DNA from 3 places in the Arthrobacter sp. OAP107 genome. Region 2 is predicted to be linked to each of the others. Evidence: riboswitches for the same ligand, from Rfam matches in the RefSeq annotation. Region 2 holds a riboswitch; each other region holds the start of a gene.
What was found. Region 2 has a riboswitch for S-adenosylmethionine ahead of ABIE00_RS00240 (DUF1737 domain-containing protein). Riboswitches for the same ligand answer to the same signal wherever they lie in the genome.
Positions count from the first base shown of each region.

Region 1: linked by a shared signal. The riboswitch ahead of ABIE00_RS07070 (aminotransferase class V-fold PLP-dependent enzyme) and the one ahead of ABIE00_RS00240 (DUF1737 domain-containing protein) in region 2 are both predicted to bind S-adenosylmethionine.
Region 3: linked by a shared signal. The riboswitch ahead of metX (homoserine O-acetyltransferase MetX) and the one ahead of ABIE00_RS00240 (DUF1737 domain-containing protein) in region 2 are both predicted to bind S-adenosylmethionine.

Region 1 covers NZ_JBEPOK010000001.1:1,513,601-1,519,032, reverse strand. The annotation lists partial or broken gene aroA (3-phosphoshikimate 1-carboxyvinyltransferase) at 1-205, shown strand, start outside; gene rsgA (ribosome small subunit-dependent GTPase A) at 189-1,304, shown strand; gene hisN (histidinol-phosphatase) at 1,371-2,183, shown strand; SAM riboswitch class IV at 2,365-2,478, shown strand; gene ABIE00_RS07070 (aminotransferase class V-fold PLP-dependent enzyme) at 2,513-3,919, shown strand; gene ABIE00_RS07065 (class I SAM-dependent methyltransferase) at 4,019-4,813, shown strand; gene ABIE00_RS07060 (metal-dependent transcriptional regulator) at 4,824-5,432, shown strand, end outside.
Region 2 covers NZ_JBEPOK010000001.1:55,246-60,677, forward strand. The annotation lists gene ABIE00_RS00225 (YegP family protein) at 1-18, opposite strand, end outside; gene ABIE00_RS00230 (O-succinylhomoserine sulfhydrylase) at 339-1,547, opposite strand; gene ABIE00_RS00235 (rhodanese-like domain-containing protein) at 1,549-1,959, opposite strand; gene ABIE00_RS00240 (DUF1737 domain-containing protein) at 1,956-2,264, opposite strand; SAM riboswitch class IV at 2,278-2,392, opposite strand; gene ABIE00_RS00245 (NtaA/DmoA family FMN-dependent monooxygenase) at 2,599-3,894, shown strand; gene ABIE00_RS00250 (aromatic amino acid ammonia-lyase) at 3,899-5,432, shown strand, end outside.
Region 3 covers NZ_JBEPOK010000001.1:3,637,301-3,642,732, forward strand. The annotation lists gene ABIE00_RS16760 (zinc-binding dehydrogenase) at 1-1,054, opposite strand, end outside; gene ABIE00_RS16765 (MFS transporter) at 1,148-2,530, opposite strand; gene metX (homoserine O-acetyltransferase MetX) at 2,745-3,926, opposite strand; SAM riboswitch class IV at 3,939-4,054, opposite strand; gene ABIE00_RS16775 (bifunctional o-acetylhomoserine/o-acetylserine sulfhydrylase) at 4,160-5,432, opposite strand, start outside.

The sequences.
Region 1 (5,432 bases), 1.5 Mb from region 2:
TACGCGGACCACCGGATGGCCACCGCCGGAGCCATCCTCGGCCTGGCGGTCAGGGGTGGTGGCAGTGCAGGACATCGCCACCACGTCCAAGACCATGCCGGACTTCCCCAAGCTGTGGGCGGACATGCTCGGCCAGCGGGCCGGCGCTGTGACAAACACAGCAATGACCAACACCGCGGGGACCACCGGTGGCACGCAGCACTGATTCCTGGGACGAATCCGATGTCAGGATCCGGCCGAACAAAAAAGGTTCCCGGCCCCGGACGAAGGACCGTCCCAGCCATGAGGACGCCGTCACCGGGCGGATCATCACCGTCGACCGGGGGCGTTACACGGCAGTCGTCGGCGAGGACTCCGGGCATGAGCGGACGGTCATCGCCGCCCGCGCCCGGGAACTGCGCCGCTCCCCCGTCGTCGCCGGCGACTTCGTGTCCCTCGTGGGCGACGTGTCCGGCGAGCCGGACACCCTCGCCCGGCTCGTAAAAATCCAGGACCGCAAGACCCTGCTGCGCCGCAGCGCCGACGACACGGACCCCGTGGAACGCGCCGTGGTGGCAAACGCGGACCAGCTGGTGGTGGTGGTCGCCGCCGCCAACCCCGAACCCCGCACCGGCTTCATCGACCGGGCGCTGGTGGCGGCCTACGACGCCGGGATCGAACCGCTGCTGCTGGTCACCAAGGCGGACGTCAAAGACCCCACCGAGCTGCTGGCCAACTACCGCCACCTCGACTTCCCGGTCATCATCAGCCGCACCGCCGATTCCGACGCATCCGGCATCGACGCCCGGTCCGACGACGGCCTCTCCGCCCGGCTCGACGTGGCCGCCGTGTCCGAACTCCGCGCCCACCTGGACGGCAAGGTGACAGTGATGCTGGGCCATTCCGGCGTCGGAAAATCCACCATGGTCAACGCGCTGACCGGCGCCGAACGCGCCACCGGCGGCGTCAACGCCGTGACGGGCCGCGGACGGCACACGTCGTCGTCGGCCCTCGCCCTCAAGCTCGCTGACGCCCCCGCCGGGAGCTGGATCATCGACACGCCGGGCATCCGCTCCTTCGGGCTGGCCCACGTGGACCCGGACCGGATCCTGCATTCCTTCCCCGACCTTGAGCCTGGCACCGAGGCGTGCGAACGCGGCTGCAAGCACGACGCCGCCGCCGTCAACTGCGGCGTGGATGCCTGGGTCGCCGCCGGCCATGCCGGGCCCACCGGAGCTGCCAGGCTCGCGTCCCTGCGCCGCCTGCTGGGCACCGACCCGCGCGCGGAGGGCCAGGAAACCAAGGAACTCGGCAGCGTCGGCTAGCCTTCCGCGGCGCAGCCCGGCAGCTGCCTCCCCGCCCCGCCGGGCCTTTGAGGGTAGTTTGGAACCATGACCCAACCCGCTTCAACGTACAACGATGACCTGCGTCTGGCCCATGTGCTGGCCGATTCCGTGGACGACCAGACCATGAGCCGGTTCAAGGCGCTGGACCTCCAGATCGAGACGAAGCCTGATCTGACGCCGGTCACCGATGCGGACAAGGCCGCCGAGGAGTCCATCCGCGGCCAGCTGTCCCGTTCCCGTCCCCGCGACGCCGTGCTCGGTGAGGAGTTCGGAAGTTCCGGCCACGGTTCCCGCCGCTGGATCATCGACCCCATCGACGGCACCAAAAACTTCGTCCGTGGGGTACCGGTGTGGGCCACACTGATCGCCCTGGTCGACGAGGGCGAACCCGTCGTGGGCGTGGTCAGCGCCCCGGCGCTCGGCAAGCGCTGGTGGGCCGCCAAGGGCGCCGGTGCCTACTCGGGCCGTTCCCTGGCCGCCGCCACCCGGCTCAAGGTATCCAACGTGTCCAGCCTCGCCGACGCCTCGTTGTCCTATTCCAGCCTCGGCGGCTGGAAGGACCGCGGCAACCTCGATGAGTTCCTGCAGCTCACCGAGGACGTGTGGCGCACCCGCGCGTTCGGGGACTTCTGGTCCTACTGCATGGTGGCCGAAGGTGCGGTGGACATCGCCTGCGAACCGGAACTGAACCTCTACGACATGGCGGCGCTGGTGCCGATCGTCACGGAGGCAGGCGGCCGCTTCACCTCCCTCGAAGGCACGGACGGCCCGTTCGGCGGCAACGCCCTGGCCACCAACTCGATCCTGCACTCGGAAGTCCTGAAGCGGCTGAACCCGCAGCTGGACGATTTGCTCTAGCTTCCCCCCGGAGCCGGCCCAGCGCCTCTGGGCTGAATATAACGACGGTGGTCGCCTCCTTTTGGTGGCGGCCGCCGTCGTTTATTCGACCGAAAGCCAGAAATCCGGGTTGCGTAATATTCCGCTTAACATTCCGGACCGGCTTTTTCATCGCCCGCCCGGATGTCCTAGTCTCGTAACAGGTCACGAGTGCCAGCGCTAAACCCCGGTTAGCTGGCCGGCAACCCTCCATTCGCGGTGGGGTGCCCCGGGTGACGACCAGGCCGATCCGGAACGGACCCGGCAAGCGCGGATCCCCGTCACACGGGGTCCTTTCTCAGTGAGGTCCCATGACGACTGCAATCATTTCTTCCACCACCGACGCTGACGTGCTGGACGGCCGATTCGCTGCCGCCGGCCGTCCCCTGGCCGCCGTCACCGGCGCGGAAATCCAGGCTCCGCTGATCCAGGGCGGCCACGTCCGCTACGCCAACCTCGACTACGGCGCCTCCGCGCCTGCGCTGTCCGTGGTGTCCGCGTACCTCAACGAGATCCTGCCGTACTACGCGAGCGTGCACCGCGGCGCCGGCTACGCCTCGCAGATCAGCACCTCCGTGTACGAGAACGCGCGCGACATCGTGCGGCAGTTCGTGGGCGGCCGCGCCGATGACGCCGTCATTTTCACCAGGAACACCACCGATTCCCTCAACCTCCTGGCCGGCTGCCTGCCGGTAGAGGACCACCACCACACCGGTGAAGTGCTCTACCTGGACATCGAGCACCACGCCAACCTGCTGCCGTGGCAGGGAGTGCCGCACCGCAGCGTGGTGGCCTCGGAAACCCTGGAAGCCACCATCGGCAGCCTGCGCACCGAACTTGAGCATGGCGATGTCAGCCTCCTTGCCGTGACCGGTGCATCCAACGTCACGGGCGAAATCCTTCCCATCCGGCGCCTCGCGGCACTGGCCCACGAATACGGCGCACGGATCGTGGTGGACGCCGCCCAGCTCGCGCCGCACCGCCGCGTCAACATCGCCGCGGACGACGTCGACTACCTCGCCTTCTCCGGCCACAAGCTCTACGCCCCCTTCGGCGCCGGCGTGCTCATCGGACGCCCCGACTGGCTCGACGCCGGAACCCCGCACCTCGCCGGCGGCGGAGCCGTCAGCGAGGCAAGGCTCGACGGCGTCAGCTGGGCCACCGGCCCCGCCCGCCACGAGGGCGGCTCACCCAACGTGCTCGGCGCAGCCACCCTGGCCCGCGCAACCCAGGTCATCGCCGCCCTGGATCCGCAGAGCTGGCACGCCCATGAGGCTGCCATCCGGTCCTTCCTCGTCGAGGGGCTGCGCAGGATCGACGGCGTCACCGTCCATCAGATCTTCGAGGACAGCAACCCGGACGATGCCATTGGCGTGGTCAACTTCTCCGTGGAGGGTTACGACGCCGGGCTGGTGGCCGCCTACCTGTCGGCCGAGCACGGCGTGGGCCTGCGCGATGGCCGCTTCTGCGCGCACCCGCTGCTGAAGCGCCTCGGCCTGCCGTCCGGTTCCCTGCGCGCCAGCTTCGGCGTGGGGTCACGGCTGGAGGACGCCCAGCGGCTCCTCGCCGGCATCGAGGAGCTCCGCCGCTCCGGCCTCGGCTGGGACTATGTGGTGGACGCCGGGCGCTGGGTTCCGGAGAACGACTCCCGCACCTACCCCGAGTGGGCCCCGAACACCCCGGGCACCGCCGGCGCCGCACCCTGCATCCAGGACTAATCGGCACGCCGACGAAGCGCCACCCACGATCCCCTGCCAGCGGCCCCCGTACGGTAAATTCGAAAGGTAATTTCCGACGTCGGACTAAGGAGACTGTGCGTGGCACGGGGCGGCCCCAAACTTCATCACGTGCGGCGGCAGGAGCTCGGGCAGAGCTTCCAGGACGGCGGCGAGCACTATCACCGCGTCCGTCCCGGCTACCCTGACGATTCCGCGGACTGGCTCATTCCGGCGGAGGCCCGCACGGCCGCCGACATCGGCGCTGGAACCGGTAAATTCACGGCCCTTCTGGTGGAACGCGGGCTCAGCGTCAGCGCCGTGGACCCTTCCGTGGACATGCTGGACCAACTCAGCCGAGTGTTTCCAAGCGGCGCCTACCCCGGTGTCCAAATTCTGGAAGGGACCGCGGAGGCGACCGGACTGCCCGGGGCCGCGTTCGACGTCGTCAGCGTTGCCCAGGCGTGGCACTGGTGCGACCCACTGCTGGCCAGCACCGAGATTGCGCGGATCCTCAAGCCCCGCGGGGTGCTGGGCCTCATCTGGAACCAGCTGGACACCTCAGTGCCGTGGGTGCACCGGCTGTCCCGCATAATGCACGCCGGCGACGTCCACAAACCCGATTTCCGCCCCAAAATCGGCCCGGAATTCACGTCCCTGGAAAGCCACCTGACGCGGTGGGAGGATCCTGTCACCCCGGACGACATCCTGGAACTGGCCAAGTCGCGCAGCTATTACCTCGCGGCCAACGACGCCACCCGGGCCAAGGTGACCCACAACCTGACGTGGTACCTGCACGAGCACCTTGGGCATGCCGAAGGTGAACTGCTGCAGCTCCCCTACCTCACCCAGACCTGGCGGGCGGTTCGGGCTGAGCCCCGTGGCGGCAGCAGGTAGGCTTGAAGCTGTGAAGACCAGTACGCCCTCCTCCTCGATCGAGGACTACGTTAAGGTCATCTATTCCTTCACGGAATGGCAGGACAAGCCAATCACGTCCACCCAGCTTGCACAGCGCCTCGGCGTGGCCAACTCCTCCGTCTCTGAAATGGTGCGCAAGCTCAAGGACCAGGGCCTGGTCCTCCACAAGCCGTACAGCGCCATCACGCTCACGCCCCAGGGCGTCCGGCTTGCCGTCTCCATGGTCCGGCGGCACCGCCTGATTGAGACATACCTGGTCAAGGACCTCGGCTACAGCTGGGACGAAGTCCACGACGAAGCGGAGCAGCTGGAACATGCGGTCTCGGACACGTTCATTGAGCGGCTGGCGGCCCGGCTGGGCAACCCGTCGCGGGACCCGCACGGCGATCCCATCCCCGCGGCCGATGGAACTGTGCGGATGCCGTCCGCGCACCGGATGATCGAGCTCGACGACGGCCACACCGGCAGGATCACCCGGATCAGCGACGAAAATCCCGAGCTGCTGCGCTACCTCGCCGCGGAAAGGATCAGCCTGGACGCCGACGTGGAGGTGCGCGGCCGCAAGCCCTTCGGTGGCTCGCTCGTGGTCCGGATCGGT
Region 2 (5,432 bases):
TTCAAATACTCCGGCCATGGCGGTCCTTCCGGTCAGGGAGGCTGCACGCAGCGTCGTCGCGGCCGCGGCCCCGAACGCATCGCTGCGTCTGTCCTTGGGTGGGGTGCTGAACCGATAGGGGTTTCATCGGCCCATCGGTGTTCTTAGAGTCTGCCCAGCGCACATGGACCCTACAAGACCATCCATGTAAACCCTGGGTAAACCCTGCCCGTCCATCCACTAAACCGTGCGGGCGTGCCGTTCTCAAGGATGCCCGAAACGAAGGGACGCGCAGCGCAACGCACGTTCACAGCCTGCCATTGGAGGTAAGAAACAGGCGGCCCCGAAGGGCGGAGAGGTCAGATCTGCTTGAGCGCCTGCTCCAGGTCCGCGATGAGGTCATCGGCGTCCTCGAGGCCGACGGACAGCCGCACCACACCGTCACTGAGCCCGATCGCTGCACGTCCTTCAGGACCCATGGCCCGGTGCGTCGTGGTGGCGGGGTGGGTGATCAGCGACTTGGCATCGCCCAGGTTGTTGGAGATGTCGATGATCTTCAGGGCGTCCAGCAGCGCAAAGGCGGCTTCCTTGCCTGACTGGCCTGCCGTCGTCGCAAGTTCCAGCGTGAGGACGGTGCCGCCGGCCTTCATCTGCCTGGCCGCCAGCTCGAACTGCGGGTGCGACTTGAGCAGCGGGTACTTGACCCAGCTGACGGCAGGCTGGGTTTCCAGCCATTCGGCCAGGCGCAGCGCCGTGGCGGAGGAGTGGTTCACGCGCAGCGACATGGTCTCCAGGCCCTTGGTGAGGACCCAGGCATTGAAGGAGGAGAGCGCCGGCCCGGTATGGCGCATGAGCTGCTTGACTGGGCCGTCGATGAATTCCTTGGTGCCCAGGATGGCCCCGCCCATCACGCGGCCCTGGCCGTCGATGTGCTTGGTGCCGGAGTAGACGATCACGTCCGCCCCGAGGTCCCCGCAGCGCTGCAGCAGCGGGGTGGCGAAGACGTTGTCCGCCACCACCTTGGCGCCGGCGGCGTGGGCGAGTTCGCTGACCGCAGCGATGTCCACGATTTCCTGCATGGGATTGGACGGGGATTCGAAGAAGACCGCCGTGGTGGGCACCGAGAGGGCAGTGCGCCATTGCTCGAGGTCCGGACCGTCCACGAATACGGTCTCCACACCCCAGCGCGGCAGGATCTCGTTGAGGATCACGAAGCAGGAGCCGAACAAGGAACGGCTGGCGACCACACGGTCTCCGGCGCCGAGCAGGGCACCCAGGGCGGTGAAAACGGCAGCCATGCCGGACGCCGTCGCAAAGCACGCCTCGGTGCCTTCGAGCAGGCGGAGCCGCTCCTGGAAGGTGGCCACTGAAGGGTTGCCGTAGCGCGAGTAGACGAAGCGTTCGTCCTCGCCGGTGAAGGCGCGCTCCGCGGCCGCGGCCGACTCATAGACGAACCCGGAGTTCAGGAAGACCGGTTCGGTGGTCTCTTGGAAATTGGTGCGGTCCAGCCCGCCGCGGACGGCCTGGGTATCGGGGCTCCAGCCGGCGGCGTCGTGATTAAAGGTCAACTTAGTTCTTTCCCAGGTTCGTCGGCAGTCCGCGGTTCTTCCATCCGTTCACGGTGCGCTCACCGTAGCGGTCGGGCTCGCCCTCGAAACCTTCGAGGACGTTGTAGGCCGTGAAGCCGGCCTGCGTGGCAGCGGTGGCGGCGGCGATGGAGCGCTGGCCGGAGCGGCACAGGAACAGCAGCTCCACCCGGGTGTCCTCAGGCGCCTGCTGCTTCAGCTGCTCGACGAAGTCGGGATTGGGAATGCCGCCGGGAAAGGTCCACTGGATGAAGAGCGGATCGTTCTCCGTGGCCGCGGTGTCCGGAATGCCGATGTGCGCCCATTCGCCCTCGGTCCGCACATCCACCAGGATGGCACCGTCCTCGAGCTTGGCCCACGCATCCTGCGGGGTGAGGTCTCCGGCGTAGCTCATGCGTGGCCCTCGTATGCTTCTTCGCTGAGGTCCTCGTCGGAGTCCAGCCGGTCAACGGCGGTGGCGACGGCGGCATCCGCGGTGGCGATGGCGGCTGGCAGGATGACGGCCTGGGCCACGATGACGCTGGTGCCGTTGAAGGTGGCTGCCGGGCTGCCGTGCAGGACGTATCCTTCGCTCAGGGCAGCCGAGATGCGTTCACAGAACGAGCGGTCGTCCGGCCCAGTGATCAGGCGGTAGGACAGCTTTTCCTCAGGTTTATCCTGCTGGGATGACAGCGGTGCAACGGCGGGGGCGTCTGACACGACGGATCTCCTTTTCTCACGCTTGCAGCTCGAAGGGGTCGATATGCCGAGTATTCACCTGAGGCACCCCGCCGTGGAAGGAGGGTTGCCGACCGGCCAGTCAGGGCTTAATGCCGGTACTCATTACTCCCCAAAAACGTAACACTGACGACGGCGGCGCGCACCGCGGCCGTCGTCATGTTCCGTAACGCACCCAACAGCTGGTCATGGCAGTGACCCTGGCATGCGGTTACAAAGCCAGTGGCCGGGAGGATAATGACGGGAGATGAACCGCCGTAACGCCGGATGAAACCAGGCCACAGTGAATGATTCGACCCCGAATACAGTGACTCCCATGCTGCACTTTGGATGGTTTGTGGGCCATGGCTTCGGGGTCCAGGGCTGGGGCACGCCCGGCTACGGAATCGGCTATGACTGGAAGAAGCCCGCCCCCTACCAGCACGCCGTCCGGGAGTTCGAGCGGGCGGGGCTGGACCTGTTCATCATCGAGGACTCGCTCACCGTCCCCGACACCTACGGCGGCAGCGCTGAGGTTTCGCTGGCGCAGGCGTCCTTTGCGCCGAAGCATGATCCGCTGGCACTGGTGCCGTATCTGCTCTCCGCCACGGAACACCTGGGCATTGTGCCCACCATCAGCGCGTCCTTCTATCCGCCGTTCACCGCCGCCCGGCTGCTGGCCACGCTGCAGCACTTCTCCAACGGGCAGCTGGGCTGGAACGTGGTGACCTCCGGCAGTGACCTTGCCGCGCAGAACTACGGGCTGGACCAGCAGATCGAGCACGACCTCCGCTACGAGAAGGCAGAGGAGTTCGTGGACGTTGTGCGCAAGCTCTGGCGCAGCTGGGAACCGGACGCCATCCGGGAGGACGCAGGGGCAGGAATCTTCGCGGACCACACCAAGGTCCGGCCGATCCACCATGACGGGGAGTTCTTCAAGGTCCGGGGACCGCTGAACACGGCGCCCCTGCCGGAGGAACCGGTGCTGGTGCAGGCGGGGGCATCCCCGCGGGGCAAGGCCTTCGCCGGTGCAAATGCGGATGTCGCCATTGCCCTGGCCCGCGGCGTGGACGGCATGAAGGCCTACCGGGACTCCATCCGCGCCGAAGCCGCCGGGGCCGGCCGGAACCCCGACGACGTCAAGGTGCTGTTCGTCCTCAAACCCACCGTGACCGGTTCCACGGCCGAAGCGGAGGAGCTGAGGGCTGCCCGCCGGGAGCTCACGCAGCGGGACATCGACAGCCAGCTCAACTCGATCTCCTACCTCTCCGTCATCGACTTCAAGCAGTTCGACCTCGACGCGCCCCTTCCCGAACTCAGCACCAACAGCAACCGGGGCACCCTCGAACATTTCTCCAAGGCCGCTCCGCCGGGGTCCACCCTGCGGCAGATCCTGCAGGCCCGCAGCGGCGGTGCCGGTGACAGCATCATCGGCACCGCCGAGGAAATCGCGGATTACCTCGAAGAAACCGGGGCCGAAGTGAGCGGCGACGGGTTCCTCTTCTCCGGCTTCGTGGACCCGGCCACTATTCACGGCGTGCTGGACCGGCTGGCACCGGTGCTCCGCCGTCGGGGACTGCTGCGGACAAGCTACGGCGACGGCGGCTTCCGCCGGAACCTGCTGGACTTCTAACGCCATGGCACGGGCCGATGCGCGCGGCACGTTCCTGATCGGCACGGCACACATCCGCGCCGACGACGTGGCCGAAGCGGCAACCGATCCCGCGGTGGAGGTGGTGCTCAGTGCTGAGGCCCTCGAGCTCGTGGGCTTGTCCCGCGACGTGGTGCAGGCAACCATCGTTTCCGGCCACCGGGTCTACGGCCTCAACACCCTGCTGGGCTCCGGGCGGGACACGGCCGTGGAGCAGGAATCCATCCTCGACTACCAGCTGCAGGTGGTGCGCTACCACCACAGCGGCGTCGGCGAGCTGCTCGACCGGGACCAAATCCGCGCCCTCATCCTGGCCAGGCTCATCGGGTTCACCCGGGGAGGCTCGGGGGTGCGTCCGGAAACTGCCCGGTTCTACGCCGAGCTGCTGAACAGGGGCGTGCTGCCGGCGGTTCCGCGTGACGGGTCCGTCGGCTCATCGGACCTCACCCAGCTGGCGGCGGTTGCCGCCGTCGCCATCGGGGAAGGGCAGGCGCTGACTCCCCGCGGCGGCCTGCAGGACGGCGCGGAGGCGCTCACCGCCGCCGGGCTGGAACCGCTGGTCCTCGCTCCCGGTGAGGCCCTGGCGCTGGTCAGCGCCAACTCCTATTCAATCGGCGCCGGCGCGCTGGAGCTCCGCCGCGCCCGGTGGCTCGCAGACCTGGCGGACACCGCGCTGGCGCTCTCGCTTGAGGCCACTGCAAGGTACGACGGCGGCGGGAACCTCAGCCCGTTCTCGCCGGCTGTCCAGTCGGCCAAGGCGGTGGACGGCCAGCGCGTCTCGGCGGCCAACGTCCGGCGCCTGGTCCGCGGCGGCTGGCTCGAGGACCCGCGGCGGCAGGTGTCCGTCCAGGATGCCCTGTCCTTTCGCGCGGCGCCGCAGACCCACGGAGCGTTCCGGGCCCAGGTCACCGCCCTGGCCGAGGCGCTCGAGGTGGAGCTCAACGGCCGGGGCGATAACCCGCTCGCGGACATAGCCTCCGGCCGGATGGTGTCCGGCGGGAACTTCCAGCCCATGCAGCTCGCCCTCGCGTTCGAGGCGCTGCGGCTGGGACTGGCCCATGTGGGAATCAGCAGCGAGCGGCGGATCGCCAAGCTTTACCCGCCGCAGCGCCTGATCCGGCAGCTCAACCTCGAGGCGGCCCGGGCCGGCACGCCGCTCGCGTCCGAAGACCTGCCGGGGCTGCTCTGGTACTCCGCAGCAGGACTGCTGGCGGAGCTGAAATTCCTGGCGGCACCAGCCACGCTCGGAGCGCCCACCCTTTCCGCGGACGTGGAGGACCACTCCACGCTGGCCCCGCTGGCCCTCCAGCAGCTGGAGCGCTCGGTGGAGGCCGCGGCGAAGCTCCTCACCATCGAGGCGCTGACGGCTTCCTACCTTTTGGCGGAGGCACAGGACACGGACGGGCGGGAGGCCGAAACCCGGCAGCTCGGAGCCGGCACCCGCGCGGTTGTGGTGAAGCTGTCGGAGCTGCTGGCCGGGCAGTTGCCGGCGGCAGTACTGGTGGAGCGTGCGCGTGCCG
Region 3 (5,432 bases), 3.6 Mb from region 2:
GCTCCACTGGAAGCCTGCCCGCGCGCCAGTAGCCGAGGTAGAGGGGGATGTCCCGCCTCGGAACAGCGTCGCCCATGTATGAACCCAGCAGGCGTTTGCCGGCTCCGGCGAACTGCAGCGCCGGCACGGTCAGTTCGGCTGACGGATGGGGCAGGCCGACCGAGACGACGGCACCGCCACGGGTCACGTGCCCCAGGCAAGCGGCGATCACGGCGGCCGAGCCGACGGCTTCGACGGCGACATCCACGCCGTCGCCGGCGGCTTCCTTGATGAGACTGGCCGCGTCCCCGGGCGTGCCCACCGCGGTGGCACCGCAGTCGAGGGCGAGCTGGTGCTTGCCCGGGTTGGGGTCGATGGCGGTCACGCTGGCGGCCCCGGCGAGGGAGGCGGCCATGACGGCGGAAAGGCCCACCGCCCCGAGCCCGAAGACAGCCACCGACTGGCCGGCCGTGACAGCGGCGGTGTTCAGCACGGCTCCCATTCCGGTGAGCACAGCGCAACCGAACATCGCTGCGACAGTGTCCGGGACGTCGTCGTCAATCACCACCACCGATTCCCGGGCGACGACTGCATAGTCGGCGAAAGCAGAGACGCCCAGGTGGTGGTTGATCCGCTCCCCCGCCGGCGTCCGCAGGAGCGCCCCGCCGTGCAGCAGGTCGCCCGAGCCGTTGACCTCGGCCGCCCGGTGGCAAAGCGCAGGACGGCCGGACCGGCAGGCGCGGCAGTCCCCGCAGCTCGGCACGAAGACCAGCACCACGTGGTCGCCGACCGAGACGTCCGGGACGCCGTCGCCGACCGACACGATCCGCCCCACCGCCTCGTGGCCCAGGGCCATCGGCAGGGGGCGGACCCGCGAACCGTCCACCACGGACAGGTCTGAATGGCACAGGCTGGAGTAGGTGATGGCAACACCCAGCTCGCCGGCGCGGGGCTCCGGCCGCTCCAAGTCCTGCACCACCAGGGGCCGGGCGTCAGTGTAGCTGGGCCTCTGCGATGCAGTCCCGGCCGCGGTGCCGCTGTTGGGGACGGTGGAGTAGAGGACTGCTGCTTTCATGGGAATCCTTGATCTCGGTGAACGGGCAACTGCCCGGCCCCGCATCGGTGGCGGGTCCGGGCAGCTGACTGGTTACTGGCTGGGGCGCCTGCCCTACTTCTTGCCGGCCGCGAGCAGGTCGGCAGTGCCTTGGGCATCCGCCGCGTCCACGTCGTGGAGCGAGACGCCGCGGGTTTCCTTCAGGAAGAACACGGCGACGGCGGTGATGGCGCAGGCGATCAGCAGGTAGATGGCCACCGGCACGGACGACTTGTAGGTGCCCAGGAGCGAGGCAGCGATGATCGGCGCGAGCGAACCGGCGACGATGGAGGTCACCTGGTAGCCCAGCGATACGCCGGAGTAGCGCATCCGGGTGGGGAACATCTCCGCCATGATCGCGGGCTGGCCGGCGTACATCAGTGCATGGAACAGCAGGCCGATCATGATGGACGCCAGGATGATCATGTCGTTTTTGGTGTCCATCATCGGGAAGGCAAAGAATCCCCAGGTGGCGCCCAGGATGGCGCCGGCCATGTAGACGGGCCTGCGGCCGAAGCGGTCCGACAGCTTTCCCACCAGCGGAACGGCGGCGAAGTGCACGGCGTGGGCGAACAGCAGGAGCAGCAGGATCCGCGTCGTGTCGGCCTGGACCACGGTCTTGAGGTAGGTGATGGAGAACGTCACCACGAGGTAGTAGAGGATGTTCTCGGCAAAGCGCAGGCCCATGGCGGTGAAGACGCCGCGGGGGTAGCGCTTGAACACCTCGGCAACGCCATAGCCCTTGTGCCCGGCCTCGACCTCTTTGCGGGCTTCGAGGAAGATCGGGGCGTCGTTGACCTTGGTGCGGATGTAGTAGCCGATCACGACGATCACCGCGGAGAGCCAGAACGCGACGCGCCAGCCCCAGCCGAGGAAGGCTTCCTGGGTCAGCGTGGAGGACAGGATGAACAGCACGGCCGTGGCAAGCAGGTTGCCCATGGGAACGGCGGACTGCGGCCAGCTCGCCCAGAAGCCGCGTGACTTGCTGGGGCTGTGCTCGGCCACGAGGAGTACCGCGCCGCCCCATTCGCCGCCGACCGCGAAGCCCTGGGCAAACCGCAGGAAGACCAGGAGCGCGGGCGCCCAGTAGCCGATCTGCTGGAACGTCGGCAGGCAGCCCATGAGGAAGGTGGAAACACCCACCAGGATGATGCTCAGCTGCAGCAGCTGCTTGCGCCCGAACTTGTCGCCGAAGTGGCCGAAGACGATGCCGCCGATCGGGCGGGCAACGAAGCCGACGGCGTACGTGAGGAAGGCGGCGATGATGCCGTCCAGCTCGGTGCCGGCGTTGGGGAAGAAGGCCTTGCCGAAGACCAGGGTGGCAGCCGAGGCGTAGAGGAAAAACTCATACCACTCCACCACCGTGCCGGCCATGGACGCCGTCACAACTTTCTTGAGGCCTGAGGCCTTGACGTCGGTTTCTTCTGCACGCCTTACGGCGGAGCTTTCCGTACTCATAGCGAACTCCTTCGGCGTCTTCCTCGACACCACGGGGACCAGTCGATGGCGAACTGGTGTGATGCGCACCACGAACGCCGGATTCAACGAGTATGGTCTGCCAATGACGCAAGCTCAACGCCAAATAGTGCAGGGCGCATCTGCATAAATGCACATCTGCTGCACGGGTATTGCCGCGGTACCGCAGGCTACGGGCGTAGTGACCGGGGCCGGATCAGTTGAGGAAGTGCTCCCTGAGCTGGGCGTTCAGCTGGCCGATCTCCGTGAGGAACCCGTCGTGGCCGATCGGCGAATCGATCATGTGCACGTCCACATTCCCGGGCAGGGCCTCGGCGAGTTCCAGCGACTGGGCGGGAAAGTACAGCCGGTCCGTCTCCACGGCGGCCACGAAGACGTCGGCGGTGACCCGGGCAAGGGCTTCCTTGAGTGTCCCCCGTCCGCGGCTGACGTCATGGCTCATGAGTGCTTCCGTCAGGGCGATGTAGCTGTTGGCGTCGAAGCGCCGCACCAGCTTGTTGCCCTGGTAGTCGAGGTAGCTCTCCACCTGGTAACGGCCGCGGCCCGCCAGGGCATCTGCCTGCAGGGGCTCTTCAGGGGCCTGGGCGTTCCTGCCGAACCGGAAGTCGAGCTCGTAGGCGGACCGGTAGGTGATGTGGGCAATCCGCCGGGCGAGCGCCAGGCCCTCCGTGGGTTCAGGTCCGCCGTAGTAGTCACCGCCGTTGAAATGGCGGTCCTGCCGGATGGCCAGGGTCTGCGCCTGCGCGAAGGCGATCTGTTCGGCCGTGCTCCTCGCACCGACGGAGATGACGCCGCAGCGGCGGACCCGCTCAGGAAAAGTCACCGCCCATTCGAGGGCCCGAGCCCCGCCCATGGATCCGCCCACAACGGCATGCCAGGTTCCGATGCCGAGCCGGTCGGCGAGCCGCGCCTCGGCAACTGTCGAGTCCCGCAGCGTCACCAGCGGAAAGCGCGAGCCCCAGGGCTTGCCGTCCGGAGCGTTCGACGACGGTCCGGTGGACCCGTAACAGCCGCCCAGGATATTGACGGAAATGACAAAGAACCTGCCGGTGTCCGCCGGCGCGCCCGGCCCGGCGAGCTGTTCCCACCAGCCCTCCTCCTCACCGGCGCCCCGCGTCACGTGCGTGCTGCCGGTGAGGGCGTGCTGCACGAGGATGGCATTCGAGCCGTCCTCGTTGAGCGTTCCCCAGGTTTCATAGGCCAGGGTCACGTCCGGCAGGAATCCCCCGGCCTCGAGCTTCAGGCTGCCGATGTTGAGGTACTGGACTGTCCCGTCGGGAATCGTGCGGCTGCCGGAAAGAGTGCGGCCGGCGGGAACAACAGTGCCGTCCGAAGCCTCGGCGGCGGGAACGTCGGTGCTGCTGACAGAAATCGTCATAGGTAAACCTCTTCTACGCGCTTGCCCGCCGGCAGCTGTCCGGCAGGCCAGGTCTTCACCCGGGGCACCCCACCGCGGAAGGAGGGTTGCCGGCCAGCAAGCCGGGGCTGTCGCTGGCACTCATGACCTGTTGCCAAGTTTACGAAACAGGCGGACATCTGCGCTAAGAATGTGACGGCTGTGTGACTCCCGGCCCGTTCCCGGGCCGGGAGTTCCACCCGCCTCAGCTGGAGTCAGGCGCCTTTCGCCGCCCGGAAGCCGGCGTCGAGGTCGGCCAGAATGTCATCGATGTGTTCCAGGCCGACGGACAGCCGGACCAGGCCGGGGGCCACCCCGGCCACGCTCTGCTGTTCCGGGGTCAGCTGGCTGTGCGTGGTCGACGCCGGGTGGATGACGAGGGAGCGGACGTCGCCGATGTTTGCCACGTGGGAGTGAAGTTCCAAGGCATCCACGAAGCGCTTGCCCGCATCGGCGCCGCCGGCCACCGTGAACGACACCACTGCGCCGGTGCCCTTCGGCCCGTACTTCAGACCCCGCTCATACCAGGGGCTGGACGGCAGCCCGGCGTAGGCTACGGACTCCACATCGTCCCTGGCTTCCAGCCAGCTGGCGACGGCCACCGCATTGGCCACATGGCGTTCCACCCGAAGGCTCAGCGTTTCCAGGCCCTGCGCGATGAGGAAGGCATTGAACGGGGATACCGCGGAGCCCAGGTCGCGCAGCAGCTGGACCCGCGCTTTGAGAATGTAGGACAGGTTGGCCCCCAGCGCACCGCCTGCGCCGAGGTCGCGGGCGTAGACCAGCCCGTTGTAGGTGGGGTCCGGCGTATTGAAGCCAGGGAACCGTTCCGGGTCCTTGCCGAAGTCGAAGTTGCCTGAGTCCACGATGACTCCGGCAATGGCGGCCCCGTGTCCGCCCAGGTATTTGGTGGCCGAGTGCACTACGATGTCCGCGCCCCACTCGAGCGGCCTGATGAGGTAGGGCGTGGACAGGGTGTTATCCACGATGAGTGGCACGCCGGCCTCGTGCGCGGTCCGGGACACCCCTTCAATGTCCAGGACGTCCTGCCGCGGGTTGGAGACCACTTCGGCAAAGAAGAGCTTGGTGTTCGGCTGCACGGCGTCGCGCCACTGCTCCAGGTTGTCCGGGTCGGCCACGAAGGTGACGGACACGCCGAACTTCTTGAGGGTGTGTGCCAGCAGGTTGTAGGTGCCGCCGTAGAGGCTGGGGCTGGCCACCACGTGGTCGCCGGCCTCGGCAATGTTGAGGATGGCGTACGTTTCTGCAGCCTGGCCGGAGCTCAGGAGCAGCGCGGCGAGCCCGCCCTCCAGGCTGGCGATCCGCTGCTCAACGGCGTCCTGGGTCGGGTTGCCGATCCGGGTGTAGATGGGCGCGATTTCGGCGAGCGCGAAGCGTTCCGCCGCGCTTTCGGCGCTGGGGAAGACGAACGACGTCGTCTGGTAGATCGGCAGCGACCGGGCACCGGTGGCGTTGTCCGGCACCTGG